DNA from 4 places in the Bradyrhizobium sp. USDA 241 genome. Region 1 is predicted to be linked to each of the others. Evidence: predicted binding sites of a transcription regulator. Region 1 holds the regulator's gene; each other region holds the start of a gene.

Region 1 (7,480 bases):
ACGAAACGTGCCGCCTTTTAAGGGCGGCACGTAGGACTATCTTATGCTTGGCAAGACGGGTGTCAATGCCGCCCGGAAAGCCCCGCGAAACGCTGAATCCGTAGTCTTGCGGTGCCGATTTTGCGGGATTTTCACCACGGAACATGTGGACGCGAGTCGGCGAACTCTTGCGCGGGAGTCACGCCATATTGTAGCGTTTGGACTGTCAGATACGACATCTCGTGCAGCAGTTCTGATCCCTTAAGTCCTCATGTACCGGCGCAAACGTTCGGGCGTCTTGAGCGCGCCCGGCGAGCCTTAAGGGATTCTGGCGGCACGGGTTTTTCAAGGCTTAGGCAATCGCTGCGAAGGCCCCAGGATGGCAGGCGCGCAGCGAGGGAAAGGGTGCAATGACGGTTTTGACCTGGTCCGATGATCGCGTCGAGCAGCTGAAGAAGCTTTGGGAGGCCGGACTTTCGGCCAGCCAGATCGCGGCTGAGCTCGGCAATGTGACCCGCAATGCCGTGATCGGCAAGGTGCACCGGCTCGGCTTGTCCGGCCGCGCCAAGAGCCCTTCGTCGGCAGCGCCTCGGCCGCGCAAGGCGCGCCCCGCGCAGCACATGATGCGGGTAACCCGCCCCGTTGCCCGCGGCAACACCGCGCTGGCGCAGGCCTTCGAGGTCGAGGTCGAGGCCGAACCCGTCACCTACGACAATGTGGTGCCGATGAGCCAGCGGCTGTCACTGCTGGAGCTGAACGAGGCGACTTGCCACTGGCCGGTCGGCGATCCCTCGAGCCCGGATTTCTTCTTCTGCGGCGGCAAGGCGCTCTCCGGCCTGCCCTACTGCGCCCAGCATTCGCGTGTGGCGTATCAACCCGCAGCGGATCGCCGGCGCGCACCGGCGAAGCCGGGCACGCGGTGAGTTTGCGGATTTAGCTGACTGCAGCCGTCACACAATGACGGCTCGACTTACTCGGTATCATCCCCGCGGAGGCGGGGATCCATAGCCAAAGGGCGCAGTGATTGCGCGAGATGGCTACTGCGAGTCTTCGCCAAACCACGTCCGGTGGTTATGGATACTGGGCTCGCGCTACGCGCGCCCCGGGATGACGGCCAAGATTGTTGCCGCGGCTCGCTAATTGGTCCTCCGTGAAGAACGCGGACGAGCGCTGATTTAAGCGATCTTTTGAGCCGGGACAGTTTCGGCGAAGGCCCGGATGATGGCCCGCAAGAGTTCTGCGAGCCATCGCAGGAGCAGGCCGAAGTTGTAGCCGGCCGCGGCGAGGACGGCGTTGATACGGTCGCCGACGCGGCCTTTGAGATAGTTGCGGTCCATGCGGTGCTCGGCCTTGACGTGACCGATGACGGGTTCGACAGCCGCGCGACGCTTCATCTCGCGCCGGATGGAAGCCGTGACGCGGCGAACCTGACCCGAGATCCAGACCCTGAACCGGTGCGGGTAGTTGTGGCCGCGGTACCCTTTGTCGACATGGATACGGCGAGCCTCCACCCCGGTGAGCTTCTCCATGTCGGCGACCACGGGGCCGAGCGTGTGGCCGTCGAAGGGATTGCCGTGCAGCGCCTTGGCATGGAGCACGAACTGTCCGCCCTTCGGGGACGTCACGGGGGTGGCGATACTGACCTTGCAGCCGAACTCGTAAGGCGCGCGGGCTTTGCCCTTGCCGATGCACTCGACCTCCGGCGCATGCAACGCATAGATCTTCGGGCCGCGCTGATGCTGATCCTGGCTGCGCACCCGCTGCGCCAGATCGAGCAGCGGGCCGAAGCGCGCTTCCAGCGCCGCATCGCCATCAATCTTGCGGCGGACGTCGCGGATGATCCGGCCAAGCCGCGTCCGCAGGAACTTGAGTTGGCGCCGGGCGCGCTTGAACTGATGAGCGTGGGTATAGCGGCCGACCATGATGGCGGCGCGTTTGGCCAGGCGCAGATAGCTCTGGCGCAGCGGCACACGGTTGCGCTTGGCGAACCCGACGAGCTTGGTGATGGCCCGATGCGTCAGCCGCGCGTCGGTCGGATGCGCAACGGCCTTGGGCTGCACCGTGGTATCGACCACCACTCGCTCCAGGTCCTTGGGACCGATGGCGCCAGTCTTGTGTGCCACCGACAGACTTTCCTGGATCAGCGCGACGAGAGCCTCCTCGCCGAGCCGCTGGCGCCAGCGCGTCATCGACGATCGATCGAACGGCAGCCGGTGGCAGAAGCTCAACTCGCCGCAGAAGTATTGGTAATAAGGGTTCTCGATCCAGCGAGCGCACAGCACCTCATCCGAGAGATTGTGCATGTGCTTCAGGATGAACAGGCCGGCGACAAGCCGCGTCGGCAGTCCAGGCTGCCCCGGACCGGTTTGGCACACCGAACCAAAGCGGTCATCCAGAAAGTTCCAGTCGATCAGCGCCGCCAACCGCACCAGCGGGTGGCCCATGTCGATGATTTGATCGAGCGCCGGAAGCAACAGGTCCTTTTGGCGATCATCCCGCGGTTTGCTCATCGCCGTCCCCAATGCCGATGACCCGCCGTCAGGGAATCACGAATCGCTCGAAAGCAAAATCCCAAAACGCAAGAAACCGCGGCCCAACACCCGGCTTTCTTGCAAAATCGAATACTTTATCGAGACAACTTCTGCCTATGTCTCAGGCCGATCTGCATTCTTCACGGACGACTAATTAGACATCCACAAAACTCAGGTCTGTTCCGCCTTCGCAAACCGATCGTCCAGCGCATAGCCGGCGCCACGGACGGTGCGGATCGGATCCTGCTCGCGGCCGAGATTGAGCAGCTTGCGCAGGCGGCCGATGTGGACGTCGACAGTGCGCTCGTCGATGTAGATGTCACGGCCCCAGACGCTGTCGAGCAGCTGCTCGCGCGAGAACACGCGGCCGGGATGCTCCAGGAAGAACTCCAGCAGACGATATTCGGTCGGGCCGAGATCAATCGGCCGGCCCGAACGCGCCACGCGGCGCTTGTCGCGGTCGAGCTCGATGTCGCCATAGGCGAGCACGGTGGCGAGCCGCTCGGGGCTGGCGCGCCTGAGCAGGCCCTTCACGCGCGCCAGCAGCTCCGGCACCGAGAACGGCTTGACGATGTAGTCGTCGGCACCGCTCGCAAGTCCCCGCACCCGCTCGCTTTCCTCGCCGCGCGCGGTCAGCATGATGATCGGCAGCTGCTTGGTTTCGGGACGGGTGCGCAGCCGCCGGCACAGCTCGATGCCCGACAGGCCCGGCAGCATCCAGTCGAGCACGATCAGATCGGGAATGTGCTCCTTGAGGCGGGTGTCGGCATCATCGCCGCGCATCACCGTCTCAACGTCATAGCCGTCGCCTTCGAGGTTGTAGCGAAGAAGCTCGGTGAGAGCTTCCTCGTCCTCAACCACCATAATGCGTGCGCCCATGTTGTCGTCGCTCCTTGGGTATTCGGCACCGCTTAGGTATTCGGCACCGTCGTGGCGAAGGTCGTCATGTCGCCCTTCGGCCGCTTGTCGGTGATCGCCTGGCCCTCGATCATGTAGAACACGGTCTCGGCGATGTTGGTGGCGTGGTCACCGATCCGCTCGATGTTCTTGGCACAGAACATCAAATGGATGCAGAAAGAGATGTTGCGCTGATCCTCCATCATGTAGGTGAGGAGTTCGCGGAACAGCGAGGTGCAGATGGCGTCGACTTCCTCGTCGCCCTTCCACACCGCCATCGCTGCCGGCAGATCGTGCGCGGCATAGGCGTCCAGCACCGACTTGACCTGCTGCTGAACGAGGTCGGTCATGTGCTCCAGGCCGCGGAACAGTTTCAGCGGATGAAAATCCGTCTCCAGCGCTGCGACGCGCTTGCCCATGTTCTTGGCGAGATCGCCGATGCGCTCGAGATCGGTCGCGACGCGCATGGCCCCGACGATCTCGCGCAGATCAACGGCCATCGGCTGGCGGCGGGCGATGGTGAGCACGGCGCGCTCCTCGATGCGCTTCTGCAGCGTGTCGAGTTCGGCGTCGGTGGCGACGACGCGCTGACCGAGCGTGACGTCGCGGCGGATCAGCGCGTCGACGGAATCGACGATCATGCGCTCGGCGATGCCGCCCATCTCGGCGACCAGGCGGGTGAGTTCCTGGAGGTCGGTATCGAAAGCCTTTGCGGTATGTTCAGAACCCATGTTCCGTCTCCTCAGCCGAACCGGCCGGTGATGTAATCCTGCGTGCGCCGGTCGCTCGGCGACGTGAAGATCTTGCTGGTGTCGTCGAACTCGATCAACTCGCCGAGATACATGAAGGCGGTCTTGTCGGAGACGCGCGCCGCCTGCTGCATGTTGTGCGTGACGATCGCGATCGTGTAGTTCTCGGACAATTCCTGGATCAGTTCCTCGACCTTGGCGGTCGAGATCGGGTCGAGCGCCGAGCACGGCTCGTCAAACAGGATCACCTCGGGCCGGACCGCGACGGTGCGGGCAATGCAGAGGCGCTGCTGCTGGCCGCCGGAGAGCGACAGGCCGGAGGCGTTGAGCTTGTCCTTGACCTCGTTCCACAGCGCGCCGCCGCGCAGCGCCTTCTCCACGCGATCGTCCATCTCGGACTTCGAGATCTTCTCGTAGAGGCGGATGCCGAAAGCGATGTTCTCGTAGATCGTCATCGGGAACGGGGTCGGCTTCTGGAACACCATGCCGACCCGGGCGCGCAGCAGATTGAGGTCGAGCTTGGGGTCGAGCATGTTGGTGTGGTCGAGCAACAGCTGGCCGGTGGCGCGCTGGCCCGGATAGAGGTCGTACATCCGGTTGAAGATGCGCAGCAGGGTCGACTTGCCGCAGCCGGACGGGCCGATGAAGGCCGTGACGCGATTGGTGCCCAGCGCCAGATTGATGTTCTTCAGCGCATGGTGCTCACCGTAGTAGAAGTTGAGGTTGCGCGCGGTGACCTTGGCAGGCGCCTCGGGCAGCGGCTGCGAGCCGGGATGAACGGTCGGCGCGCTTACGGAAACAGACATTTCACTCATTTTGCGGTCCTCTCGGCACCAAGGATGCGGGCGCCAATGTTCAGGGCAAGCACGGTCAGGGTGATCAGCAGCGCCCCGCTCCAGGCGAGTTGCTTCCAGTAGGCGTAGGGACTCTGCACGAAGTTGTTGATGGTCACCGGCAGGTTGGCCATCGTCTTGTCCAGGCTCAGACTGAAGAACTGGTTGGACAGCGCGGTGAACAGCAGCGGTGCGGTCTCGCCGGCGACGCGGGCGGTGGCGAGCAGCACGCCGGTGATGAGGCCGGAACGCGCCGCACGGTAGGCGATGCGCTTGATCACCAGCGAGCGCGGCAGGCCGAGTGCGCTGGCGGCCTCACGCAGCGGGTTCGGCACCAGCAGCAGCATGTCCTCCGTGGTGCGCACCACGACCGGGATCACGATCACGGCGAGCGCCAGCGCGCCAGCGATTGCCGAGAAGCCTCGCATCGGCACCACGACCGCACCGTAGATGAACAGGCCGATGATGATCGAGGGCGCCGAGAGCAGGATGTCGTTGATGAAACGGATGACCGAGGTCAGCCTGTCGTTGCGGCCGTATTCGGCAAGATAGGTGCCGGCGAACATGCCGAGCGGCGCGCCGATGCCGACGCCGATCACGGTCATGATCAGCGAGCCGACGATGGCGTTGCGCAGGCCGCCCTCGGTCGATCCGGGCGGCGGCGTGTCTGCGGTGAAGACCTGAAGGTTGAGCCCGGCCAGACCGTTGTAGAGCAGCGAGACCAGGATCAGCGCGAGCCAGGTGACGCCGAAGGCGGCGGCGGCGATGCAGAGGCCGCGTATGACGATGTCCCAGCGGCGGCGGCGCGAATAGATCGGGTTCATGGCTTCACTTTCCGGCCTTGGTTTCCAGGCGCATCAGCATCAGCCGCGCGGCCGCGAGCACGAAGAACGTCAGCACGAACAGGAGCAGGCCGAGCAGGATCAGGCCGGACTGGTGCAGGCCGTCACTCTCGGCGAACTCGGATGCGATCGCCGCCGAGATCGTGGTGCCCGGGGCGAAGATCGACGAGGAGATGCGGAACGAATTGCCGATGATGAAGGTCACCGCCATGGTCTCGCCGAGCGCGCGGCCCAGCGCCAGCATGACGCCGCCGATGATGCCGACGCGGGTATAGGGGATCACCACGCTGCGCACGACTTCCCACGTGGTGCAGCCGACGCCGTAGGCGGCTTCCTTCAGCACCGGCGGCACCGTCTTGAACACGTCGACCGAGATCGAGGTGATGAAGGGCAGCACCATGATGGCGAGGATCAGCGCGGCATTGAACAGGCTGAGATAGGACGGGGGACCGGCGAAGATCGCGCCCAGCACAGGAACGCCGTCGAAGATCTTGATCATGAAAGGCTGGAACGTGTTGGCCAGGAACGGGCCCAGCACGAAGAAGCCCCACATGCCGTAGATGATCGAGGGAATGCCGGCGAGCAGCTCGATCGCCATGCCGATCGGGCGGCGCAGCCATTGCGGACAGAGCTCGGTGAGGAAGATCGCGATGCCGAGACCGACGGGAATGGCGATCAGCATCGCGATGAAGGAGGTGACGAGCGTGCCGTACATCGGCCCGAGCGCGCCGAGCACAGGCGGATCGGCCGAAGGGGCCCAGCGCTGCGTCCACAGGAACGACAGGCCGTATTCCTTGATCGCCGGGAAGGCGCCCACGATCAGCGAAATGATGATGCCGCCGAGAATGAGCAGCACCGAGATCGCGGAAAGCCGCGTGATCCAGTAGAAGGTGACGTCACCCAGCTTGAACGCGTTCAACGCCTTGGCGCGGTCATACGGTCCGGCAGCATCAATCACATTGCTCTCGACAGCCATTTCTGCCACGCCGATCCCCTGTACTGAATGATATCGTTTTCTAGGTCGCTGGTCTCGTGCTCCGGACGCTCGCGGATCGCGAGATTGGTCCGGAGGACGGTCGTTCGCGGGGTCCGAGCGACGGCGCGGCCTTCGCGCCGCACCGTCTTCCGGAACAGAAGAGCGCCTTAGCTCTTGATCTCTGCAGCCCAGGTCTTCTCGATCTGCTGGACGACGCTGTCGGGCATCGGGATGTAATCGAGCTCCTCTGCCATCTTGCCGCCGTTCTTGAAGGCCCAGCGGAAGAACTTGATGGCTTCCTGCGAGGCCGCCTTGTCGGTGGCAGACTTATGCATGAGGATGAAGGTCGCCGCGGTGATCGGCCAGGACTTGTCGCCGGGCTGGTCGGTCAGGATGACGTAGTAGCCGGGAGCCTTGGCCCAATCGGCGTTGGAGGCGGCGGCCTGGAAGGCTTCGACGGTCGGCTGCACCGTCTTGCCCGCCTTGTTGACGAGGCCGGTGTAGGTCAGCTTGTTCTGCTTGGCATAGGCGTACTCGACATAGCCGATCGAGTTCTTGGTCTGGCCGATGTTGCCCGACACGCCTTCGTTGCCCTTGGCGCCGACGCCGACCGGCCACTCGACCGCGGTGCCCTCGCCGACCTTGCTCTTCCAGTCCGCGCTGGCCTTGGAGA
Region 2 (7,480 bases), 410 kb from region 1:
CGAGATAGGGCTGGTCCTTGTAGAAGCCTTCGGCCTTGGCCTTGTCATAGGCCGTCTTGGTGATCGGCAGATAGCCCGACGATTTGTGGATATAGACCTGACGATCGGTATCGGAGAGGAAAGTCAGGAACTTCGCGACACCCTTGTACTCCTCGGCCGACTTGCCGCCCATGATCCAGAGCGAAGCGCCGCCGATGATCGAGTTCTGCGGCGCGCCCTTCACGTCGGGATAATAGGGCATCGGCACCGCGGTGAAGGCGAACTTGGCCTGCGCCTTGACGTTGCCGAAGAAGGCCGACGAGGTCAGGTAGAGCGGGCATTCGCCCGACGTGAAGCGGCCTTCGCCGGTGTTGGTGCGGCCGGCATAGTCGTAGGTCTTGTCCTTCTGGAGCTCGACCAGCTTCTCGAGGTGCTTGACCTGGAGCGGTCCGTTGAACTGCAGCACGGTGTCGAAACCGTCGAGGCCGTTGGCCTTGCTGGCGAGCGGCACGTTGTGCCAGGCGGAGAGCTGCTCGAGATTGACCCAGGTGACCCAGGAGTTGGAGAAGCCGCAGGTGGGATGGCCGTTGTCGTGCAGCTTCTTGGCGGCGTCGAACACTTCAGGCCAGGTCTTCGGGATCTCGACATTCGCCTTCTTCAGCTCGTCGAGATTGACCCACATGACGGTCGACGACGAATTGAAGGGGAAGGACAGCATCTCGCCCTTCGAGGTCGAATAGTAGCCGGTGATCGCGGGCAGATAGGCCTTCGGATCGAACTTCTCGCCGGTCTCGGCCATCAGCTTGTAGACCGGCTTCACGGCGCCGGTCGCGGCCATCATGGTGGCGGTGCCGACCTCGAACACCTGCATGATGTGCGGCGCGTTGCCGGCGCGGAACGCCGCGATGCCGGCGTTCATCGTATCGGCGTAGTTGCCCTTGTAGGTCGGGATCACCTTGTAGTCGCTCTGCGCGGCGTTGAAGTCGTTGGCGAGCTTGACGATGACGTCGTTGTTGGCGCCGGTCATCGCGTGCCACCACTGGATTTCCGTCACAGCCAGCGCCGGCGAAGCCGACAAGCCGACCGTGAGTGCAAATGCGGCAGCCGCACCAATATGTCGAAGAGCCATCAAGAATCCTCCCTTGCCCGTCACTGAAGAAGCGCTTGCGCTAGCAGCACCATATGACGTTCACATGACTGTGTAAGCGGCCGAAACGAAAGCGGCAAGCGCTGGAAAAGGGAAGCCGTCGAATAGGCGAAGACGTGCGCGCCGCACGCGTGTGGTCGCGTCGCAGTGCGGCATCGTTGTGGCTGACGGTCAGGCCGCCGGCTCCAAACCTCTCTCGCTTGCGGGAGAGGTTGGCGCGCAGCGCCGGGCGAGCGCTTTCTCCTCTGGGGGGCTGTCCCTTCGCGGAGACACACTCTCCTCAGCCCTCCCTCGCAAGCGCAGGGCCATCGCATGTGAGGAAACGCGGCGGGATACTCGCCTGCGGCCATCCTTCGAGACGCCCGCCTCCGGCGGGCCCTCAGGATAAGGGCGGAGTGTGCGGCAGCAGTTTCAACGGGCACTGATGCCACTTAGCCTCATCCTGAGGGGACCGCAAAGCGGTCGTCTCGAAGGACGAGGCGCTTGCTCTGGCCCGTCCGAAAGTCATATGCGATGGCCCTGCCCGCAAGCGGGGGAGGGAGCGCACCTGCGGCGACGCTCGATCCCGGTCTTATCTCAGCGCTTGCGCTCGGGGCCGCAGACCGTGCCATTCTCGACCATCGCGTCGATCTCGGCCTTGGAGTAGCCGAACTCGCCGAGCACCTCCGCCGCGTGCTGGCTGAATTTCGGCGGCAGGCGGCGCAGGCTCGGCTTTGAGCGATCGAGCCGGATCGGTGACGCCACGCCCTTGTACCAGTCCTTCTCGATAATATCGCCGCGGTAGATCGTGTGCGGATTGGTCAACGCCTGGTCGATCTTCTGCACCGGCCCCGCAGGCAGGCCTGCCGCGAGCAGGCGATTGCACAGCGGCTCGGCCTCGTGCTGGCTGAACACGGCGGCAAGCTCGGCACGCAGCGCCTCGCGATTGGCGATACGGTCCTTGTTGCGGGCAAAGCGCGGGTCGGTGCCGAGCTCGGGCTTGCCGATCTCCTTGGCGAGCTTGCGGAAGGTGCCGTCATTGCCGACGCCGATGAAGATGTTGTCGGTCTTGGTCGGGAAGATCGCGTAGGGCACGAGGTTCGGGTGCTCGTTGCCGGTGAGCGACGGCGGCTTGCCATGCATGAAATAGTTCGCGGTGTGCGGATGCATGATGGCAAGGCCGGTCTCGTACAACGTCGTCTCCAGGAACTGGCCCTTGCCGGAGCGCTGCCGCTCCGAAAGCGCCATCAGGATGCCGATCGCCGCATAAAGGCCGGTGGTGATGTCGACCAGCGGCACGCCGATCCGCATCGGCCCGCTCTCGGGCGAGCCGGTCGCTGCGATCATGCCGGTCATGGCCTGGATGATGGCGTCATAGCCGGGGTTGCCGCCGCGCGGGCCATCGGCACCGAAACCGCAGATCCGGCAATGCACGAGGCGCGGGAATTTTTCGCGCAAGCTCTCGTTGCCGATGCCCCATTTCTCCAGCGTGCCCGGCTTGAAATTCTCGATCAGGACGTCGGCCGTCTCCAGCATCTTGAGCAGCACCGCGCGGCCGCCCTCGGCGGCGAGGTCGAGGCCGATCGAGCGCTTGTTGCGGTTGATGCCGACGAAATAGGCCGCGTCCTCCTCGTGGAAGGGAGGGCCCCATTCGCGCACCTCGTCGCCCGTGGGCGGCTCGACCTTGATCACGTCGGCGCCATGGTCGGCGAGGATCTGGGTGCAGTAGGGACCGCCGAGCACGCGCGTGAGATCGATGACGCGCAGTCCGCTCATGGCACCTGGGGCGGCTTCAGAACTCATGCCTTCGCTTCTCCTGTGTCGAGGTTCGGTCACAGGCCTAGCGAGGTTTGCCAGGAGCAGCAATGGCTCCCGGCGTAGGGCCGCATGCGCCGTCGCGCGTCAATGCCGCGGCGTGGCAAAACAGCAAAGCGGCCCGCCCCGGGGAGGTCCCGGGGCCAGCCCATCCGCACTTCGATCAGACGACCGTCAGGCGAACGTCGACATTGCCGCGCGTGGCATTGGAGTAGGGGCACACCTGATGCGCCTTTTCGACCAGCGCCTCGGCCTCAGTGCGGGCAAGGCCCGGCAGCGAGACCGCCAGATCGATGTCGAGGCCGAAGCCGCCTTCGGAGCGCGGTCCGATGCCGACGGTCGAGGTGACGGAGGCGTCGGCCGGAACCTTCGGGCCGCCCTGCGAAGCCACGAACTTCATCGCGCCGATGAAGCAGGCGGCATAGCCGGCCGCAAACAGCTGCTCGGGATTGTTGCCGGCGCCGCCGCCGCCGAGCTCCTTCGGCGTGGTGAGCTTGACGTCGAGCGCGCCGTCGAGGGTCGCTGCATGGCCGTCGCGGCCGCCGGTGGCTTTTGCGCTGGTCTTGTAGAGGACGTTCACGGACATTGTGGTCTCCCTGATCTTGGGGTGGGTGCGATCTTTATTGCAGGCAATTAGATTGTGCGCAATTGAAATTGCGCTGTCTCACATTTAATTGTTCGCAATTGAATGTGCCGCCGACCGGCCCCACAATGCGGCCGAACCTCGTGAGATTCTGCAATGGCCAGGAAACCATCGGCAGCGGACGCGCCGCTGCGGCTCGACAACCAGATCTGCTTTGCGGTTTATTCCGCAGCGCATGCCTTCAACCGCGTCTACAAGCCGCTGCTCGACCGGCTCGGCCTGACCTATCCGCAATATCTGGTGATGCTGGTGCTGTGGGAGCGCGACGACGTGCCGGTCAAGGACATCGGCGAGAAGCTGTTCCTGGATTCGGGCACGTTGACGCCGCTGCTCAAGCGGCTCGAGGCCGCCCATCTCGTCAAGCGCAGCCGCTCGCGCGAGGACGAGCGCCAGGTGCTGATCGCGCTGACGCCGCAGGGATACGCGCTCAAGGAAAAGGCCCGCGCCGTGCCGCAGTCGATCCTTGCGGCGTCGGACTGTTCGGTGTCGGAACTGGTCGCGATGAAGGACGAGATCGTCGCGCTGCGCGACAGGCTCAATGCGGTGATCGGGGAGTAGGGCTAGCAGAGCCGCTTTTTCGAGAAGGCGCGGCCGGAGTGTGATTTGAGGTATTTCTCGAATGCCAAGGCCTTCAGCTTATCAGGGAAGGCGCAGTACCAGACCAGCTTCCACGGCACGAACTTGGCGGTGTGAGCGGATTTGCCGGCATTGTGCTCCGGAAGACGTCGCTTCAGATCTTCCGTGGCACCAATGTATTCCTGGTCGGGGAACTCGATGCTCCGGATGATGTAGACATACCACATCGATGTCTCGCGGCTGGGTAGCCGGATGGGAAGTAGAGGAAATCAGAATGTGAGACAGTCCGTCTTCGCCCTACGGGCTACGCCGGACACCACGCTTCACCCTTCAGGTTCCGCGCGGCTGCGCCACGCGTAGCCCGAAGGGCGAAGCGTGGTGGAGCCAGGCGGGATCGAACCGCCGACCTCTTGCATGCCATGCAAGCGCTCTCCCAGCTGAGCTATGGCCCCTTAGTCCTTCACCGGGGTGAACCTGGTTGATCACCCCGGACCGGCGAGCCTAGCGACTCGCGCGGAGCACCCTTTTTCACAGATCAGGGCTGATCTCAAGTCTCTTCATCACCTCCGACGTCACCAATGATGTCGGTCACGTCCTCATCGCCCTCTTCCTCGTCGGCAATGAAGGTCGAATCATCGTCATCGTCGTCGTCGATGGTCTCATCGACCTCGATATCATCCTCGGATTCCGGCACGACGGCCTTGACCTTGCCGGTATTTTCCTCGGCATCGGCCTCCTCGAGGGAGACCAATTCTTCGGCCTCCGCCGGTTCCGGCGCGGCGTCCGCTGTCGCCGCGTGCCGGGCTTCGGCGCCGCGGGGGACGCGAGCGGGCGCCACCGGGGCGATCGGCACCACCTCGCCGGTATAGGGCGAGATCACCGGATTCTTGTTGAGGTCATAGAACTTCTTGCCCGTGGTCGGGCAAATACGTTTGGTTCCGAGTTCGGACTTGGCCACGGCAGGAATCCTGGGATGTCTGAAAAAGCGGTGTTTCACTTGGCTAGTTGGCGGCCCGCTGTCAATAGCGCATTACAGGAGAAAGACATGCCCGTGACGAGGCGCGGACCATGTGGTACCTGCGCCGCAGCCCGGCGAGGGCGCATCCAAGGACACAATCTTGACCCATTCCGACCAACCGAGCCCGCTCCGGGCTCGCGCCAGCGGCCCCCTGACCGGGAAAGCACGGGTGCCCGGGGACAAGTCGATCTCCCACCGTGCCCTCATCCTGGGCGCGCTCGCGGTCGGCGAGACCAGGATTTCGGGCCTGCTGGAGGGCGAGGACGTCCTCAACACAGCCAAATCCATGCAGGCGCTCGGCGCCAGGGTCGAGCGTACCGGCGATTTCGCGTGGAAGGTGCAGGGCGTGGGCGTTGGGGGCTTCGCCCAGCCCAAGGCGCCGCTGGATTTCGGCAATTCCGGCACCGGCTGCCGGCTGGTCATGGGCGCCGTTGCCGGCTGCCCGATCTCGGCGGTGTTCGACGGCGACGCCTCGCTGCGCAGCCGCCCCATGCGCCGGATCCTCGATCCGTTGGAAAAGATGGGCGCCAGGGTCGTGTCCGGGGGCGAGGGCGGCCGTCTGCCGCTGACCCTCCAGGGCGCGCGCGATCCGCTGCCGATCACCTACAGGACCCCGGTCGCCTCGGCCCAGATCAAATCGGCCGTGCTGCTGGCGGGCCTGGCTGCGCCGGGCACCACGACCGTGATCGAGAGCGAGGCCAGCCGCGACCACACCGAGCTGATGCTGAAGCATTTTGGCGCCGACATCACCTCGGCCCAGGAAGGCCAGCACGGCCGCCGCATCACGCTGGTGGGCGAGCCCGAGCTGCATGGCGCCAATGTCGTCGTCCCCGCCGATCCCTCTTCGGCGGCCTTCCCGATTGTTGCGGCGCTGGTTGTTGAGGGCTCCGATATCGTGCTGTCCGACGTCATGACCAATCCGCTGCGCACCGGTCTGTTCACCACGCTGCGCGAAATGGGCGCCTCGATCGAAGAGAGCGAAGTGCGGGGTGATGCCGGCGAGCCGATGGCGCGCTTGCGCGTGCGTGCCTCGAAGCTACGTGGCGTCGAGGTGCCGCCGGAGCGCGCGCCCTCGATGATCGACGAATATCTGGTGCTGGCGGTGGCAGCCTCCTTCGCCGAAGGCACGACGATCATGCGCGGCCTGCAGGAGCTGCGCGTCAAGGAATCCGACCGGTTGGAGGCGACCGCCGCCATGCTTCGCGTCAACGGCGTCAAGGTCGTGGTCTCAGGCGATGATCTGATCGTCGAGGGCCGCGGCCATGTCCCGGGCGGCGGGACCGTCGCCACCCACATGGACCATCGCATCGCGATGTCCGCGCTGGTGATGGGCTGCGCCTCCGACCAGCCGGTGACGGTCGACGACACCGCTTTCATCGCCACCAGTTTCCCGGATTTCATTCCGATGATGCGTTCGCTAGGGGCCGAGTTCTCATGATCATCGCCATCGACGGGCCCGCGGCTTCGGGCAAGGGGACGCTCGGCAAGCGTCTTGCCCACCATTACGGCTATCGTCATCTCGATACCGGCGTGATCTATCGCGCGGTCGCCTATGCCTTGATGCAATCAGGGCACGACCTCAACGACGAGGCGGCTGCGGTGCAGGCCGCGTTGGAACTCGATCCTGAGAAGTTCGGCAATCCTGCGCTGAAGACCCAGAAGGCCGGCGAGGGTGCCTCGATCGTCTCGGCGATCCCCAGGGTCCGCGAGGTTCTGGTCAACTTCCAGCGGCAATTCGCCGCCGATCCGCCCGGGGCGGTGCTGGACGGCCGCGACATTGGAACCGTGATCTGCCCCCATGCCGACGTGAAGATCTTCGTCGTGGCAGACCCCAAGGTTCGCGCGCGCCGCCGCACCATGGAGGCCAGGGCGAGGGGCGAGGAGGCGGACGAGGCCGCCGTGCTCGCCGACATCATCCAGCGCGACGAGCGCGACAAGAACCGGCCGATTGCGCCTTTGAAACCGGCCCCGGATGCTTACTTGCTAGATAACTCCCAACTGGATATAGAAGGCGGCGTCCGGGCCGCCATCGACATTATCGAGGCCGTCCGAGCGGGCCGGTCGCGGGGTTAAGCCGCAACCGTCATTGGAGGAAGCGCCCGCTCCCGCCTCTTTGATGTCGATACCTCGGTCCCTGTTTCGGGGCCGGCGCAATCCAGGCTCCGGACAAAGATTCCACGTGTCGAACGCGCGGGCCTCTGCCGGCCCGCTCCCGCTGTTCCGGCGCCGAGCCGGGGCAGCGAGCGGTCGCTCGAAGGTTTTTGCGGACCTTCCGACACTGCGCGTGCGATGCGCCGATGAACCCAACGGCCGGCAAGACATC
Region 3 (7,480 bases), on a different contig from region 1:
TTTCCTCAAGACCGGTGAATTGCCGGATGGCGACAGCGCCGGCGGCGCGATGACGCGCGTGATCAAGAACACCTCGCAATTGCCGGACCAGGATCTCGCGGCGATGGCGGAGTACCTCAAATCGCTGCCGCCGGTGGACGGGCCGACGCCGCCGAAACGCAAGCAGGGCAGCTAGCGCAGCAGCGCTAAAGCGCGATGAGATTTGGACGAATCGTCATCGCGTTTCAGCTGTTGTTTGCGCATGATCTTTCCGGAAAACCGCTTCGCACTTTTCCGGATCATGCTCTAGCAGGCTGCTGAAGAAGTCTCGCTTTCGTGTGATTTAAGTCGTCGTTTTGCAGGGGCGGGTCGAGATCGGATGTCGGACAAACGAGCTGGAACGCTGTCGCCTTGTCTCAGGCGATGGCTGGAGCCAGTAGTTTTGGAATGCGGATCAGATTGTAGGCAGCGACCGCAAACGTGAACACCGCGTTGGCCTTGGCAAGTCCTCGCACCTTGACCTGATCGAGGCCGGCCTGCGCCTTGATCCAGCCGAACACTTCCTCGATCCGCTTGCGCGAGATTTGGCTGATCCCGTAGCCCGCATGCCGCGTGGTGCGGCCATCGACCGCCGTCTTGCGGACCACGCCATGCTTGCTGACCGTGCCGTTGATCGCAACGTGCGGCGTCACCTCGCGCTTACGCAAATGTTGGACAAAAGAGGTCGCGTCGTAGGCCTTGTCCGCGCCCAGCGTCATGCGACGCTTTTGCTTCCTCCTCCTGCCTTTCCGACGATCGACCATGGTCAGCGCCGCTTCTCGTTCCGCCGTCCCCGTCGCGTGTGTCAGCATCGCATCGACTGCAAGCCCGTTGCGGTTCTCCATCAGAACATGCCCCATGAAGCACAGCCGGCTCTCACGGCCAGCCGCCTTGCGATAGAGCCGGGCGTCGGGATCAGTGGTTGAGCTATGGGTCTCATTCGAACGCTTTTCCTGATGGAAGTTTCGCTCGCCGTTGCGGCCCGACGCCGGAGGCTCGCCAGAGCCATCCTTCGGCCGGAAGCTCTTCATCGACGCCCAGGCATCGATCAGTGTCCCGTCGACCGAGAAGTGCTCGCTCGACAGTAGCTTCTTCACCTGTGGCAAGGCCAGCAGCGCCCCCAGGAACTCGCGCGCCACCTCCGCCTCCAAAAGCCGATCGCGATTGTGGGTGAACACCGTCGCATGCCAAACCTCCGCGTCCATCGGCAGCCCCACGAACCAGCGGAACAACAGGTTGTAGCTGATCTGCTCCACCAACATTCGCTCAGAGCGCACCGAGAAGAAGGCTTGCAACAGCGTCGCCCGCAGCAGCATCTCTGGCGCAATCGAGGGGCGCCCCGTCGAGGAATAAAGCCTATCAAAACGCTTGTTCAGCGAACCCAGCGCCTCATCCGCCAATCCCCGGATCGCCCGCAATGGGTGATCCGCCGGAATCCGCCCCTCAAGCCGAACATATGCGAACAAACCTTCCGACTGGTCGTCCCGTCCTCGCATCCAAATCTCCCCGTGCCTTCACTTCCACGGAATCACAGGTCATTATCGCCGTCGAGAACAGTTTTGCAGCAGCCTGCTAGCCCGCGCCGAACGCCTTGAAGGTGATGATGGTGAGGGTGTCCTGGATGCCCGGCAGCACCTGCACCTTCTCGTTGACGAAATGGCCGATATCGGTGTCCTTGTCGACGTAGAACTTCACCAGCAGGTCGTATTGGCCGGCCGTGGAGTAGATCTCGGAGGCGATCTCGGCTTCGGCAAGCGCATTGGCCACCGTGTAGGACTGGCCGAGCTTGCATTTGATCTGGACGAAGAAAGGAACCATCGCGGGCACTCCGAAAGCGTATTCTTCCGGCTAATAGGCCAAAACCGGCCGGATTTAGCAAGCGAACTTGCTGGGTTCGGTGCGAGCTTGCTAAGACGGCTCATGGCTCGAAAACGCGGAAAATCGTCATGACGACCCCGGTCGCACTCACCATCGCCGGCTCCGATTCGAGCGGCGGCGCCGGCATCCAGGCGGACCTGAAGACCTTTGCCGCGCTCGGCGTCTACGGCGCCTCCGTGATCACGGCGCTGACGGCGCAGAACACGCGCGGCGTCACCGGGATCCACGCGGTGCCGGCCGAGTTCGTCACCGGACAGATCGACGCGGTGTTCTCCGATCTCGAAATCGGCGCGGTGAAGATCGGCATGGTGGCCCAGGTCGCCAGCACCGATGCCATCGCCGCCGCGCTGTCGCGCTGGGCGCCCCGGCACATCGTGCTCGATCCCGTCATGGTCGCGACCTCCGGCGACCGCCTGCTGGCCGCGGAAGCCGTCGACGCCCTGCGCACCAGGCTGATACCGCTGGCCGCCGTGATCACGCCCAACCTGCCGGAGGCCGCGGCTCTGCTCGACGAGCCGGTCGCGGCAAGCGAGGCCGAGATCGAAAGCCAGGGGCGCCGCCTGCTGGCGCTCGGCTGCCGCGCCGTCCTGGTCAAGGGCGGGCATGGCGAGGGCGCCGAGAGCATCGACTATCTGGTCGGTGCGGACAGCACGATCACGCTCGCCGCGCCGCGCATCGCCACCCGCAACACCCATGGCACCGGCTGCTCGCTGTCGTCGGCGATTGCGGCGGGGCTGGCCAAGGGCGAGGATCTGGAAAACGCCGTGCGCAATGCCAAGGCCTGGATCAGCGCCGCGATCGCCGCCGCCGACCGCTTCAGCGTCGGCCACGGCCATGGGCCGATCCATCATTTCCACAGGTTCTACTGACGCGGGGCTCGTTCACCTCTCCCGCTTGCTTGCGGGAGAGGTCGGCGCGAAGCGACGGGTGAGGGCTTTCTCCTCTTGGAGAATCCCACCGGTGAAACACCCTCTCCCCAACCCTCCCCCGCACGCGGGGGAGGGAGCGCACCTGCTTCCGGAGGGACAAGGCGATCTGCCTTTGCGCCTCCTGCGGCGCCGTGTCGCCTGATTGTCGCATGCGACTGATATTCGCGGGGAGGGCGAGGCGAAGTTTGATTCGTAGCTGAGGTGCCTCAAGGTTCAATCGGTCATCCCCCTGTCACGGGACATTGTTACAGGCTGGCGCATGGGAAGTTACGCTGTGAGTGACGAGAGCCCGGAGCGGCGCTTTCGTACCTTGTTCATCTCCGACGTTCATCTCGGAGCCCGCGGTTCTCAAGCCGATCTCCTGCTCGACTTCCTGCGCTATCACGATGCCGACACGATCTATCTCGTCGGCGACATCGTCGACGGCTGGGCGCTGAAATCGAGCTGGCATTGGCCGCAATCGCATAACGATCTCGTCCAGAAGCTGTTGCGCAAGGCGCGCAAGGGCGCCAAGATCATCTACATCCCCGGCAATCACGACGAGTTCCTGCGCAACTATTACGGCACGCATTTCGGCGGCATCGACGTCGTCGAGAACACGGTTCACGCCGGCGCCGACGGCAAGCGCTATCTCGTCATCCACGGCGACATCTTCGATCTCGTGGTGCAGAACGCGCGCTGGCTCGCCCATCTCGGCGACAAGGCCTACGACTTCGCGATCCAGATGAATCGCCTCGTCAACTTCTTCCGCCGCCTGTTCGGCGTGCCCTATTGGTCGCTGTCGCAATGGGCCAAGCAGAAGGTCAAGAACGCCGTCAACTATATCGGCGCGTTCGAGCAGGCGCTCGCCGCCGAGGCGCGGCGCCACGAGGCGGACGGCGTGATCTGCGGCCACATCCACTACGCCGTGATCCGCGACGAGGCCGGCATCCGCTACATGAATTGCGGCGACTGGGTCGAGAGCTGCACCGCCCTGGTCGAGCACGACGACGGCCATTTCGAGATCATCACCTGGGCGGATCATCTGCAAAAGCCGGCAGCCGTCCCGCAGGTCGCGGCAAGAGCCGCATGACAAGGGCCGCCTGATGCGTATCCTGGTCGCGACCGACGCCTGGCACCCGCAAGTCAACGGTGTGGTTCGGACGCTGACCAAGCTTGCCGACGCGGCCAGGGGTCTCGACGTCGAATTCGCGTTCCTGACGCCGCAATCGTTCCGCACCTTCGCGATGCCGAGCTATCGCGACGTGCGGCTGGCCATGCCGCGTCCGGCCCGGATCGCGAGGCTGATCCAGGAAGCGCGTCCGGACAGCATCCACATCGCGACGGAAGGGCCGATCGGACTGATGGTCCGCCGCTATTGCCGCCAGCGCAAGCTGCCGTTCACGACCAGCTTCCACACCCGCTTCCCCGAATATGTCCGCGCCCGCGTGCCGGTGCCGGGTTCGCTGATCTGGCACGCGCTGCGCCGTTTCCATGCGCCCAGCCGTGCGGTGATGGCGGCAACCCCGGCGCTGGCCCGCGAACTGACCGACCGCGGCTTCGACAATGTCGTGCTGTGGCCGCGCGGGGTCGATACCGGCCTGTTCCATCCCCGTGCCATCGATCTCTGCCTGCCGGCACCGGTGTTCCTGTCGGTGGGCCGGGTCGCGGTGGAGAAGAATCTCGAGGCTTTCCTCGACCTCGATCTGCCCGGCACCAAGGTCATCGTCGGTGACGGCCCGGCGCGTGCCTCGCTGGAGGAGGCCTATCCCGATGCGATCTTCCTCGGCGAGAAGCAGGGCGAGGCGCTGGCGGACATCTACGCGGCCGCCGACGTGTTCGTGTTCCCCAGCAAGACCGACACATTCGGCCTGGTCCTGCTGGAAGCACTCGCCAGCGGGCTGCCGGTGGCGGCCTTTCCGGTGAAGGGCCCCCGCGACGTGATCGGCGATGCGCCGGTGGGCGCGCTCGATCACGATCTGGGCAGTGCCTGCTTCGCCGCGCTCGACGTCTGTCGGCAGGACTGCGTCGCGTTCGCCGCCAACTACACCTGGGAAGCCTCGGCGCGGGTCTTTATCGACAGCATCAGGGCCGTTGGCGCGGTGCTGCCCGGCGGGAACGGGACGGAACAGCCTCGCTTCGTCGCCTAAAGCCACCTCGATCGCTCGAATCCTCGCGCGGAGGTGTCTTGCCGGAGCCTCGTCGGCCGCGATACCATTCCGCCATGACCGAACAGCTCCTCCCGATCGGCCCAGCCGATATCGACGCGGCAGCGCGCGTGATCGCGCCTTACGCCATCCGCACCCCGCTGTTGTCCTTTCCCGTGCTCAACGAGCGCGTCGGTGCCAAAGTCTTCCTGAAGCCCGAGATGCTCCAGCGCACCGGGTCGTTCAAGTTCCGCGGCGCCTTCAACAAGGTGTTCTCGATCCCGCAGGACAAGCGCGCCGGTGGCGTGGTTGCGTTCTCCTCGGGCAACCATGCCCAGGGCGTGGCGGCCGCGGCAAAGATCCTCGACATGCAGGCCACCATCGTGATGCCGGCGGACGCGCCGCTGTCGAAGCGCGAGCGCACCAAATCCTACGGCGCCGAGGTCGTGCTGTACGACCGCGATCGCGACGACCGCGAGGCGATCTCGCGCGGCATCGCCGAGAAGCGCGGCGCGACGCTGGTGAAGCCCTATGACGATCCCTTCGTGATCGCGGGGCAGGGCACCGCCGGCCGCGAGATCGCCGAGGACATGGCGAGCCTCGGTCTCGCCCCTGACATCGTGGTGGCGCCGGCCTCAGGCGGCGGCCTGATCGCGGGCGTCGCGACTGCCGTGAAGGCGCGCTATCCGCTGGCCGAGATCGTGGTGGCCGAGCCGGAGGCCTTCGACGATCACGGCATTTCGCTGACCGCCGGCCACCGCGAGCCGCATCCACCGGCGGGCCGCACCATCTGCGATGCGCTGATGGCCTTGATGCCCGGCGAGATGACCTTTGCGATCAACAGCAAGCTGCTCGCGCGCGGCGTCACGGCATCGGACAAGGAAGTCGGCGCGGCCGTCGCGTTCGCCTATCGCGAACTCAAGCTCGTGGTGGAGCCGGGCGGTGCCGTCGGCCTCGCCGCGCTGCTCGCGGGGCGTCTCGACGTCGCCGGAAAGAACGTCGTCATCGTGCTCTCAGGCGGGAACGTCGACGCCGATCTGTTCGCCGAGCTGGTGGCTTAGCCGTCATTCCGGGGGCTCGCGAAGCGAGAGCTACGATGCGCAATTGCGCATCTGAGAATCCATTTCTCCGCCGACTCTGCCGCAGAATGGATTCCGGGCTTGCGCCTTTCGGCGCATCCCGGAATGACGAAGCTCAAGAGCTGACATGATGAAGGGGCAGAGCGTTGCGGCTCTGCCCCTTTCGCTTTGCTCATTGCGTGGTTCGAACTCGCGGCTTGCTCGGTGCAACCTCTCCCGCTTGCGGGAGAGGTCGGCACGCAGTGCCGGGTGAGGGCTTTTTCCTCTTGGGGATTGTCCCGTTGTGGAGAGACCCTCTCCCCAACCCTCGCAAGTGCAGGGCAATCGCATTTGAATTTTGCAGAGGTCGTCATGCCCGGGCTTGTCCCGGGCATCCACGTTCTTTGTGCCGCGTGGAAAGGCGTGGATGGCCGGGACAAGCCCGGCCATGACGCTATGGAGACAGTCGGTGCCCATAGCCAAGAGCTGGCCCCGCAAATTCGGACAGTAGCTTGAGTGGATTTTCTGCCTGACAGCGGCGAGGATTCTTGCTGCGAATCAGGAGCGAAGATGACGAAGAAGAGCCGCCGGACGCATTCTCCGGCATTCAAGGCGAAGGTTGCTTTGGCTGCGGTCAAAGGCGACAAGACACTGGCGGAGCTGGCGCAACTGTTTGATGTTCATCCGAACCAGATCACGATCTGGAAAAACCAGCTCCTGGAAGGCGCCGCCGGCGTGTTTGGGCATGACAAGACATCGGCCGAGACGCCGGTCGATTTGAAGGCGTTACATGCCAAGATCGGCGAGCTGGCGTTGGAAAACGATTTTTTGTCCGGCGCGCTCACCAAGGCGGGCCTGCTGAGCGCAAAGCGATGATCGACCGCGATCATGATCTTTCTATCGTGCGCCAGGCGAAGGTCCTGAAGCTGGCTCGCAGCACGGTCTACTATGAACCTCGGCCAGTTTCGGCCGAGGACCTTGCCTTGATGCGTCGGCTCGATGAGCTGCATCTCGATTATCCCTTCGCGGGAGCGCGTATGCTGCGATCGTTGCTGCGGCGGGAGGGCGTATACGCCGGTCGCCGCCACATCGCGACGCTGATGAAGCGCATGGGGATCGAGGCGGTCTATCGTCGCCCGAACACGAGCAAGCCGGCTCCGGGTCACAAGATCTACCCGTACCTGTTGCGCGGATTGAAGATCGAGCGGCCCGACCATGCGTGGGCAATGGACATCACCTACATTCCGATGCGGCGTGGCTTCGTCTATCTCGCGGCGGTCGTCGATGTGTTCAGCCGACGGGTCCTGGCCCATCGCGTCTCGATCACAATGGAGGCGGCCTTCTGCGTCGAAGCGGTCCAGGAGGCGTTGGCGAAGCACGGCAGGCCCGAGATTTTCAACACGGATCAGGGCAGCCAGTTCACCAGCCTCGAGTTCACCGATGTGCTGCTGGACGCGAAGATCGCCATCAG
Region 4 (7,480 bases), 220 kb from region 1:
ATGCCAAAGCGCGCCTTGGTCTCGTCCTGCTTGAACAGTGCGAGGCGGTCGATCGCCAGCGCGCCGAGACGAAGCGAGGCAAACCTTCCCCGCAACATCTCCAGAATCGGCCCGCGGCGCTCTGCATCCAGCCGGCCGGTGAGCGTCATGTGGAAGCGGAACTCCTCCATCACGTAAGGGTAGCCCCAGCGGTCGAGATAGTCGCGCTGCCGCTCGGTGAGTTTTTCGGGCCTGCGCCGCGCACGATCTTCCGCGGTGAGGGCCGCGCGGAAGGAGTCGAATTCACGGACGCAATCAGCGGCAAGCTGCTGGAGAGCGTCGACCGGCTCGGCCGGAATGACGGCAATGAAGCCGCTGATGGTATCGACGACGGGACGGATCACTGGAATTGTCCGCGATTGGCCGGCGAACGTCGCGCAGGCCGCCATGAGCTCGGCCTCGGTCCTGCCTGATACCAGCGCCATCGGCGCCTTCAACGTGGCGTGAAAGCCGTATTTGCGGGGATCGGTGGTGATGTCGCGCCAGTCCGGAGCAATCTGCAGCGCCTCGCGCGGGAACGGCACCTCGTCGCCCGTGCGGGCGTCATAGCCGAGCAGCTCGGCGCCGAAGCGGGAGAGGGAGCCGTCGGCGCCGGCGGCAAAATAGATCGCGTAGCGGGGGAAACCTGTCATCGACTCAGCATAGCCAATTTAAGCCGCGACGACAGCCTCGCGCGGCGCCGCTACGGCAGTGAGCAGCCTTGTCGCATCGGTGAGATGGACGAGCTTGCCGCCTGAGATCACCGCGATCAGCCGCGGCCGCAGCTTCACGCTGTCGTCGATGAGGAGAATGTCGGCGCGGCGTCCTTCCGCGAGCATGCCGCGATCGGCAAGGCCGGTCGCGCGCGCCGGGCCGGCGGAGACCAGATCCCAGGCCTGTGCCAGCGGCACCACGCCATCGGCAGCGAGGCGGAACGCGGCGAGCAGCTGTGCGGGATAATAATAGTCCGACGCCAGCACCGAGCAGAGCCCCTTGGCGATCATGTCGGAGGCCCTGGTCCAGCCGGTGTGACTGCCGCCGCGCACGACGTTCGGCGCGCCGTAGACGATGGCATCGCCGTGGCTCGCCGCCGCCCGCGCCGTCTCCTCGTTGATCGGAAACTCCGCGATGTCAGCGCCGAGTTCACGAAACTCCCGGCGCATCGCCGGCGTTGCGTCATCGTGCGAGAGCATCCGCACGCCGGCCGCGCGGGCAGAGGCGGCGAGGCGCGACACCGAAGCGGGTACCTCGTCGGCGCGCGAAACCACGCGCTCGACCAGCCGGTCGAATTCCTCGCTCGAAAGTCCGGTGCGCTCCACCATGCGGTTGCGCTTGCGCGGCTTGGCCATGTCGGCGACGGTGCCGTCCATGTGGTCGTTGAAGGCGAACAGGTCGACGCGGCCCTCGGCGAGCCACTGGGCGATCTCGGGTTCGGCATCGAGATTGTAGGTCTCGTGGCGCAGATGGAAGCGGGTGTCGGCGGCGAATTGCGGGCGCTGCCGCTCGATCGCCTCCATCAGGCCGCGCGCGTTGTCGGCGCTGCGCAGGCCCGGCTCCCAGGAGCAGGTCGTGGCGTGAAAGACGGTGGTGATGCCGTTGCCGATCGCCTGGCGGTCGCTGTCGGCGAGCGCGACGTCGATTGGAAAATCGACGCCGGCGCGCGGCATCATCTGTCGCTCGAAGGCATCGCCGTGCAGATCGACGATGCCGGGCAGCACCAGCAGGTCGCGAGCATCGATCGCCAGCCGCGCACGGCCGCGCGAAGCATCGACCCGCGCAATATCCGTTCCTGACACGAGGAGTGAGGTTTCGACGAACTCGGCGCCGATCAGGGTCCGGCCGCCTTCGAGGAATATGTCTGTCACGCGATCGCGCTTCGTTTGCTGGCCGGAGGATTGGTGAGAGAGCTCGCCCGTGCTTCGTATGTCGAAAGAAAATCTTCAATGCCGAGCTTGCGGAAATCGGGCAGCGCCGCGCGCAATTTGTCGTGATCCCAGTCCCACCAGGCGAGCTTCGCAAGGCGCCCGGCGATCTCCTCCGAGAACCGCCGTCGCACGATACGGGCCGGATTGCCGGCGACGATGGTGTAGGCCGGCACGTCCTTGGTGACGATGGCGCCGGCCGCGATCACCGCGCCGGTGCCGATGTTGCGACCCGGCAACACGATCGCGCCATGGCCGATCCAGACGTCGTGGCCGATATGGATGTGATGCTGGCGCCGCCAGTCGAAGAACTCGGCATCGTCGCTCTCACCCTCGAAATAGGCGCTGGAGCGGTAAGTGAAGTGCGCCTGTGTCGCGCGGTGCATCGGATGGTTGCCGGGATTGATGCGCGTCATCGCCGCGATCGAGCAGAACTTTCCGATAGTGGTGTAGGTGATCTGCGAATCGTTGACGACGTAGGAGTAATCGCCCATCGCCACTTCATGCAGGATCGTGCGCGCGCCAACCTCGGTATAGGCGCCGAGCCGGGTCTCATGCAGTTTGGCCGAGGGGTCGATGGTCGGCTGAACCGAAAGAGCTTTGGTGGCCATGTTGCATCCGAGCTGCGAGGGCGGGCGTTCCTCTTCGAGCGGATTCATGACAATGTCATGACGTGGCGATGACAGGGGATGACGTGTGCAGGATCGCTGCGCTGCAACGGCCGTGTCACACAAGTGTTAAGCATGGACGTTAGCGATTGGCTCCAGCTACTCTGGAGCCCTGCATGCTGGTGGTCGATGGTCTGACGTGTCGCTTCGGCGCAAAAGCCGCGGTGGACGATGCTTCGTTTGAGGTCTCCCCCGGTGGCTTCGTCGGTGTAATCGGGCGATCCGGCGCCGGCAAGTCGACATTGTTGCGGACGATCAACCGCCTTGCGACGCCGTCGCAGGGACGCATCCTGTTCGACGGCCTCGACGTCACCGCGTTGCGCGGCAAGGAGCTGCGGCAGTGGCGTGCCCGTTCGGCCATGATTTTCCAGCAGTTCAACCTGGTCGGCCGGCTCGACGTGCTCACCAATGTGCTGATGGGACGCCTCGCGACGATGCCGGCCTGGCGCTCGCTGCTGCAGGCCTGGCCCGAGCAGGACAAGGCGCTGGCGATGTCCGCACTGGAACAGTTCGACATCGCCTCGCTCGCCGCCCAGCGCGCCGATCAGCTCTCGGGCGGCCAGCAGCAGCGCGTGGCGATCGCCCGCGCATTGGTGCAGCAGCCCGATATTATTCTGGCCGACGAGCCGATCGCCTCGCTCGACCCGCGCAACACCAAGATCGTGATGGATGCGCTGCTGCGCATCAACAAGCATTTCGGCATCACCGTGCTCTGCAACCTGCATTCGCTCGATCTCGCCCGCAGCTATTGCGACCGCCTGATCGGCATGGCCGCTGGCCGCGTGGTGTTCGACGGCGCGCCGTCCGCGCTGACCGACCAGGTCGCGCGCGAGCTCTACGATCTCGAGGCCAACGAGGCCATGGGCGGCATGCCTGTGCCGGCGTCCGCCGGCGTCCCGGCGCTTGGAACGGCCGCTGCGGCCTGAGCCGCGGCGCATCCTTTGAGTTGCAAGTTTCTTGCGTCAACCGACCCCAACCGATGAAGAGGGTATCATGATCACTCGCAGATTAGTCCTTGCCGGCGCCGCCGCGCTCGCGTTCACGGCCTCCGCCTCGGCCAGCGACTGGAAGACCAAATACCCCGAGCTGACCTTCGCGGTCGTGCCGGCCGAGAACGCCTCGGGCGTCACCGAGCGCTGGACCCCGTTCGTGGAATACCTCTCGAAGCAGCTCGGCGTGAAGGTCACGCTGCGCATCGCCAACGACTACGCCGCTGTGATCGAAGGGCAGCGCGCCGGCAATATCCACATCGCGAGCTACGGCTCGGCCTCGTTCGCCCGCGCCCGCCTGACCGGCGTCAAGACCGACGCCTTCGCCAACGACATCAACGCCGACGGCTCGACCGGCTACTACTCGGTGTTCTTCGTCAAGGCGAGCAGCGCCTACAAGAAGATCGACGACCTCAAGGGCAAGAACCTCGGCCTCGTCGACCCGAATTCGACCTCCGGCAACAACGTGCCGCGCTTCGAGCTCGACAAGTTGGGCATCCACGATGCCGACACCTATTTCAGCAAGGTCGTCTTCACCGGCAGCCACGAGAACGCGATGCTGGCGCTGGCGCAGGGCACGGTCGACGTCGCGGCCAACCAGTGGACCAGCGATAATGATTCCACGCTGGCGCAGATGCTGACCAAGGGCATGCTGAAGAACCCCGACGGCTCGGCGATGAAGAAGGACGATTTCCGTATCGTCCATAAATCGGCGCCGATCATCAACGGCCCCTATGCCTACAATTCCGACCTGCCGGAAGACGCCAAGGCCGCCATTGCGAAAGCGTTCTTCGACGCGCCGGCCAAGGACAAGGCCGCCTTCGACCGTCTCTCCGACGGCCAGAAGAAGGGTTTTCATCCCGCCACCACCAAGGACTGGGATGGCACGATCGAGCTGATCAAGTTCGTCGATGCGCTGCGTAAAAAGAAGGCGTCCTGAGTTTTTGGGACGATGCACCTGAGCCGGGTCCCGAGGACCCGGCTCTTTCTTTGACCGGACCTGTTTCGACAGATGACGACAGCGGTTTCGATCCTCCCCGAGCAACAGCTCGCCGTGCTCAATGCCGCCTATCGCCAGGCGGTTGCGCGCAGGCGGCTCCGCCTGTTGCTGGGTGCCGTCATCTTCGCCGCCGCGCTCGTTCTCGCCGCAATCGGCGCGGAAGTGAATTTACGCACGCTGTTCACCTATTTCGGCAACTTCCTCAGCTATTTCGACCGCATCCTCACGCTCGACAACGGCCAGCGGGTCTGGACCGATGTCGGCGAGTGGTTCTGGGGCTGGCGCAAATGGCTGAAGATGCTGGGCGAGACGCTGCTGATCTCCTATGTCGGCTCGCTGATCGGCGCGACTCTCGCCTTCTGCCTGAACTTCTTCGCGGCTGAAAATACCTCGCCTGCGCCCTGGCTGCGCTTCGTCGTGCGGCGGCTGCTCGAATTCGCCCGCACGGTGCCCGGGATCGTGTTCGCACTGGTCTTCGTCATCGCTTTCGGGCTCGGTCCGATGGCGGGCGTGCTGGCGATCGCGATCCACTCCACCGGCGCGCTCGGAAAGCTGTTCTCGGAGATCGTCGAGAACGCCGACATGAAGCCGGTCGAGGGCATTCGCTCGACCGGCGCGAGCTGGCTGTCCTGCATGCGCTTTGCCGTGGTGCCGCAGGTGACCGCGGGCTATGCCAGCTACGCGCTGCTGCGTTTCGAGATCAACGTCCGCGAGGCCTCCGTGATGGGCTTCGTCGGCGCCGGTGGCATCGGCCAGGAGCTCGTCGTCGCCATCCGCAAATTCTACTACTCCGACGTCAGCGCGATCCTGCTCACTATCGTCGTCACGGTCTTCATCATCGACATCGCCACCGGCTGGCTGCGCGGCCACCTGTTCGGCAAGGAGGCGCGGACGTGACGAAGCCGCAGGAGGTCGATGCCGCGCAGATGCGTGCGCGCTATCCCGAGGTGTTCGATCGGCCGGCCTCGGCGCGGCTCGCGACGCCCGCCATGATCGTCGCGGCGTTCGCGATCCTCACTTACGGCCTCGTCGATCTCGACTTCTCACCGTCGCGCTTCTTCGCCGGCCTCAGCCAGCTCGGCTGGATCAGCCTGATGATGATCCCGCCCGATCCCGGCTCGTCGCTGCCCATTTATCTGAAGGCGCTCGGCGAGACGCTGTCGATCGCGTTGCTCGGCACCACGCTGGGAGCGCTGTTTGCCTTGCCGGTGAGCCTGCTGGCGGCCCGCAACATCGTGCCGTCGAGCATTCTGCGCTTTCCCGTCCGCCGGTTCCTGGATTCGATCCGCGGCGTCGATACGCTGATCTGGGCGCTGGTGTGGATCAACGTGGTCGGGCTCGGCCCGTTCGCCGGCGTGCTCGCCATCGCGGTGTCGGATTTCGGCGCCTTCGGAAAATTGTTCTCGGAGGCGTTCGAGGGCGCCGACCAGAAGCAGGTCGAGGGCATCCGCGCCTCCGGCGGCAGCGCGCTGCACGAGATCCGCTTCGGCCTGTTGCCGCAGGTCCTGCCCGTCATCGCCGGCCAGGTGCTCTACTTCATCGAATCGAACACCCGCTCGGCCACCATCATCGGCATCGTCGGCGCCGGCGGCATCGGCCTCCAGCTCGCTGAGCAGATCCGCGTGCTGGAATGGCAGAAGGTCTCGTTCCTGATCCTGATGATCCTGGTTGCGGTGGCCGCGATCGATTTCATCTCGGGCAAGCTGCGCTTTGCGATCATCGGGCGACGGGCGGTGGCCTGAACGCAGGTGCCGTTGGGTGGGCAAAGCGGCTTGTCCGCCGTAGCTCGAAGAGCGAAGGCGGAAGCGTGCCCACCGATCCTCGAATTTGCGGCGAGATGATGGGCACGGCGCAAGTACGCCTTTGCCCACCCTACGAGAATCCGGATTCGCGGAGCGAGAGCCCTCTACGACTCCACCAGAAACTCCACCCGCTCCGCAGCGAAGCGCGAGTGTTTTGTCACCAGCGGCCTGCCCTCGAGATCGTGGTCGGTCGCGTCGACCACCAGGATCGGCCGCCCCAGCGCCAGATCAAGCCGTGAGGCGTCGGTCGCGTCCACGATGCCGGCGGTGATCCGGGTCGCGCCGCGGCGGTAGTCGCGCACACCATAATGTTCGAGCAGCTTGGTCATGGAGCGCGTCGCGGCGAACACGGCGCCGGCGTCCGGAAACCGCTCCGCCGACAGCCAGGTGGTGGAGACGCAGATCGGCGTGCGGTCGGCGAGACGAATCGCCTCGATCCGCATCAAGGGCGCGCCGGTCTTCAGTCCCAGCTCCCGCGCGAGCTCGCGCGTCGCGACATCGTCGGTCGCCTCGATCAGCCGCCCATGCGGTTCGCGGCCGCCCGCACCGACGATCTCGGAAAAGCGCGTGCGCGAGCGCAGCGGATAGGCGAGCTTCTGCGCCTCGACATAGGTTCCGCTGCCGCGCTCGGCCCGCACCAGGCCGCGCTCGGCGAGGGCTGCCAGCGCGCGCCGCACGGTGTGGCGGTTGACGCGATAGGTTTCGGCGATCTCCATCTCGCCAGGCAGCTTGTCGCCGGCCGCAAAGCGGCCATCGGCGATGCCGCGCTCGATGCCGTCGGCAACGAGGCGCCATAGCGCGACGCCCGAGGAGGCTGTGTCCTGCATGCTCATGTCGCGGGAAGCCTACTCCAAAAATCACATCATTGTCACGAAACAGTCATGGCGCGTCCGTATGAAGTTGTCTATTATCATAGACAACTTCAATGCGGCAAGTTCGGTGGACCAGGTGACGCAACACAACAATCAGCAGGCCCAGCGCAAGGCCGCGATGGCGGTGCTGGCGCAAGCGGAGGCGGGCGAGATCGCCGCTCGCCTCCGCAACCTGGCCCTCCCGGCCCATCAGGATCTGCGCGTGCCCG

Evidence for each region. Region 1 encodes PhoB, which activates phosphate uptake and scavenging genes when phosphate is short. Its sites were predicted from a motif close to TGTCATNNANCTGTCAT; they were not measured.
Region 2: ugpB (sn-glycerol-3-phosphate ABC transporter substrate-binding protein UgpB) is a predicted target of PhoB. The motif match lies at 1,162-1,178, and genes of this name have one in related genera.
Region 3: ABIF91_RS43110 (UDP-2,3-diacylglucosamine diphosphatase) is a predicted target of PhoB. The motif match lies at 3,045-3,061, and genes of this name have one in related genera.
Region 4: phnC (phosphonate ABC transporter ATP-binding protein) is a predicted target of PhoB. The motif match lies at 2,598-2,614, and genes of this name have one in related genera.

The regions. Positions count from the first base shown of each region.
Region 1 is NZ_JBMGPZ010000004.1:1,848,213-1,855,692, reverse strand. Features, by position in the region: gene ABIF91_RS18460 (GcrA family cell cycle regulator) at 390-902, shown strand; gene ABIF91_RS18455 (IS5 family transposase) at 1,155-2,489, opposite strand; gene phoB (phosphate regulon transcriptional regulator PhoB) at 2,682-3,389, opposite strand; gene phoU (phosphate signaling complex protein PhoU) at 3,422-4,138, opposite strand; gene pstB (phosphate ABC transporter ATP-binding protein PstB) at 4,150-4,971, opposite strand; gene pstA (phosphate ABC transporter permease PstA) at 4,968-5,813, opposite strand; gene pstC (phosphate ABC transporter permease subunit PstC) at 5,818-6,807, opposite strand; gene pstS (phosphate ABC transporter substrate-binding protein PstS) at 6,975-7,480, opposite strand, start outside.
Region 2 is NZ_JBMGPZ010000004.1:1,435,245-1,442,724, forward strand. Features, by position in the region: gene ugpB (sn-glycerol-3-phosphate ABC transporter substrate-binding protein UgpB) at 1-1,108, opposite strand, end outside; gene ABIF91_RS16625 (CaiB/BaiF CoA transferase family protein) at 1,703-2,908, opposite strand; gene ABIF91_RS16630 (organic hydroperoxide resistance protein) at 3,084-3,506, opposite strand; gene ABIF91_RS16635 (MarR family winged helix-turn-helix transcriptional regulator) at 3,660-4,121, shown strand; gene ABIF91_RS16640 (GIY-YIG nuclease family protein) at 4,124-4,366, opposite strand; tRNA gene ABIF91_RS16645 (tRNA-Ala) at 4,516-4,591, opposite strand; gene ABIF91_RS16650 (TIGR02300 family protein) at 4,687-5,097, opposite strand; gene aroA (3-phosphoshikimate 1-carboxyvinyltransferase) at 5,258-6,595, shown strand; gene cmk ((d)CMP kinase) at 6,592-7,230, shown strand.
Region 3 is NZ_JBMGPZ010000005.1:4,373,780-4,381,259, reverse strand. Features, by position in the region: gene ABIF91_RS43130 (c-type cytochrome) at 1-175, shown strand, start outside; gene ABIF91_RS43125 (IS5 family transposase) at 396-1,514, opposite strand; gene ABIF91_RS43120 (Lrp/AsnC ligand binding domain-containing protein) at 1,591-1,836, opposite strand; gene thiD (bifunctional hydroxymethylpyrimidine kinase/phosphomethylpyrimidine kinase) at 1,965-2,765, shown strand; gene ABIF91_RS43110 (UDP-2,3-diacylglucosamine diphosphatase) at 3,085-3,897, shown strand; gene ABIF91_RS43105 (glycosyltransferase family 4 protein) at 3,911-4,954, shown strand; gene ABIF91_RS43100 (threonine/serine dehydratase) at 5,029-6,012, shown strand; one part of gene ABIF91_RS43095 (IS3-like element ISRj2 family transposase) at 6,580-6,832, shown strand; one part of gene ABIF91_RS43095 (IS3-like element ISRj2 family transposase) at 6,832-7,480, shown strand, end outside.
Region 4 is NZ_JBMGPZ010000004.1:2,068,279-2,075,758, forward strand. Features, by position in the region: gene ABIF91_RS19515 (DUF1045 domain-containing protein) at 1-671, opposite strand, end outside; gene ABIF91_RS19520 (alpha-D-ribose 1-methylphosphonate 5-triphosphate diphosphatase) at 690-1,883, opposite strand; gene ABIF91_RS19525 (chloramphenicol acetyltransferase) at 1,880-2,551, opposite strand; gene phnC (phosphonate ABC transporter ATP-binding protein) at 2,725-3,534, shown strand; gene phnD (phosphonate ABC transporter substrate-binding protein) at 3,602-4,537, shown strand; gene phnE (phosphonate ABC transporter, permease protein PhnE) at 4,610-5,494, shown strand; gene phnE (phosphonate ABC transporter, permease protein PhnE) at 5,524-6,339, shown strand; gene phnF (phosphonate metabolism transcriptional regulator PhnF) at 6,504-7,232, opposite strand; gene phnG (phosphonate C-P lyase system protein PhnG) at 7,339-7,480, shown strand, end outside.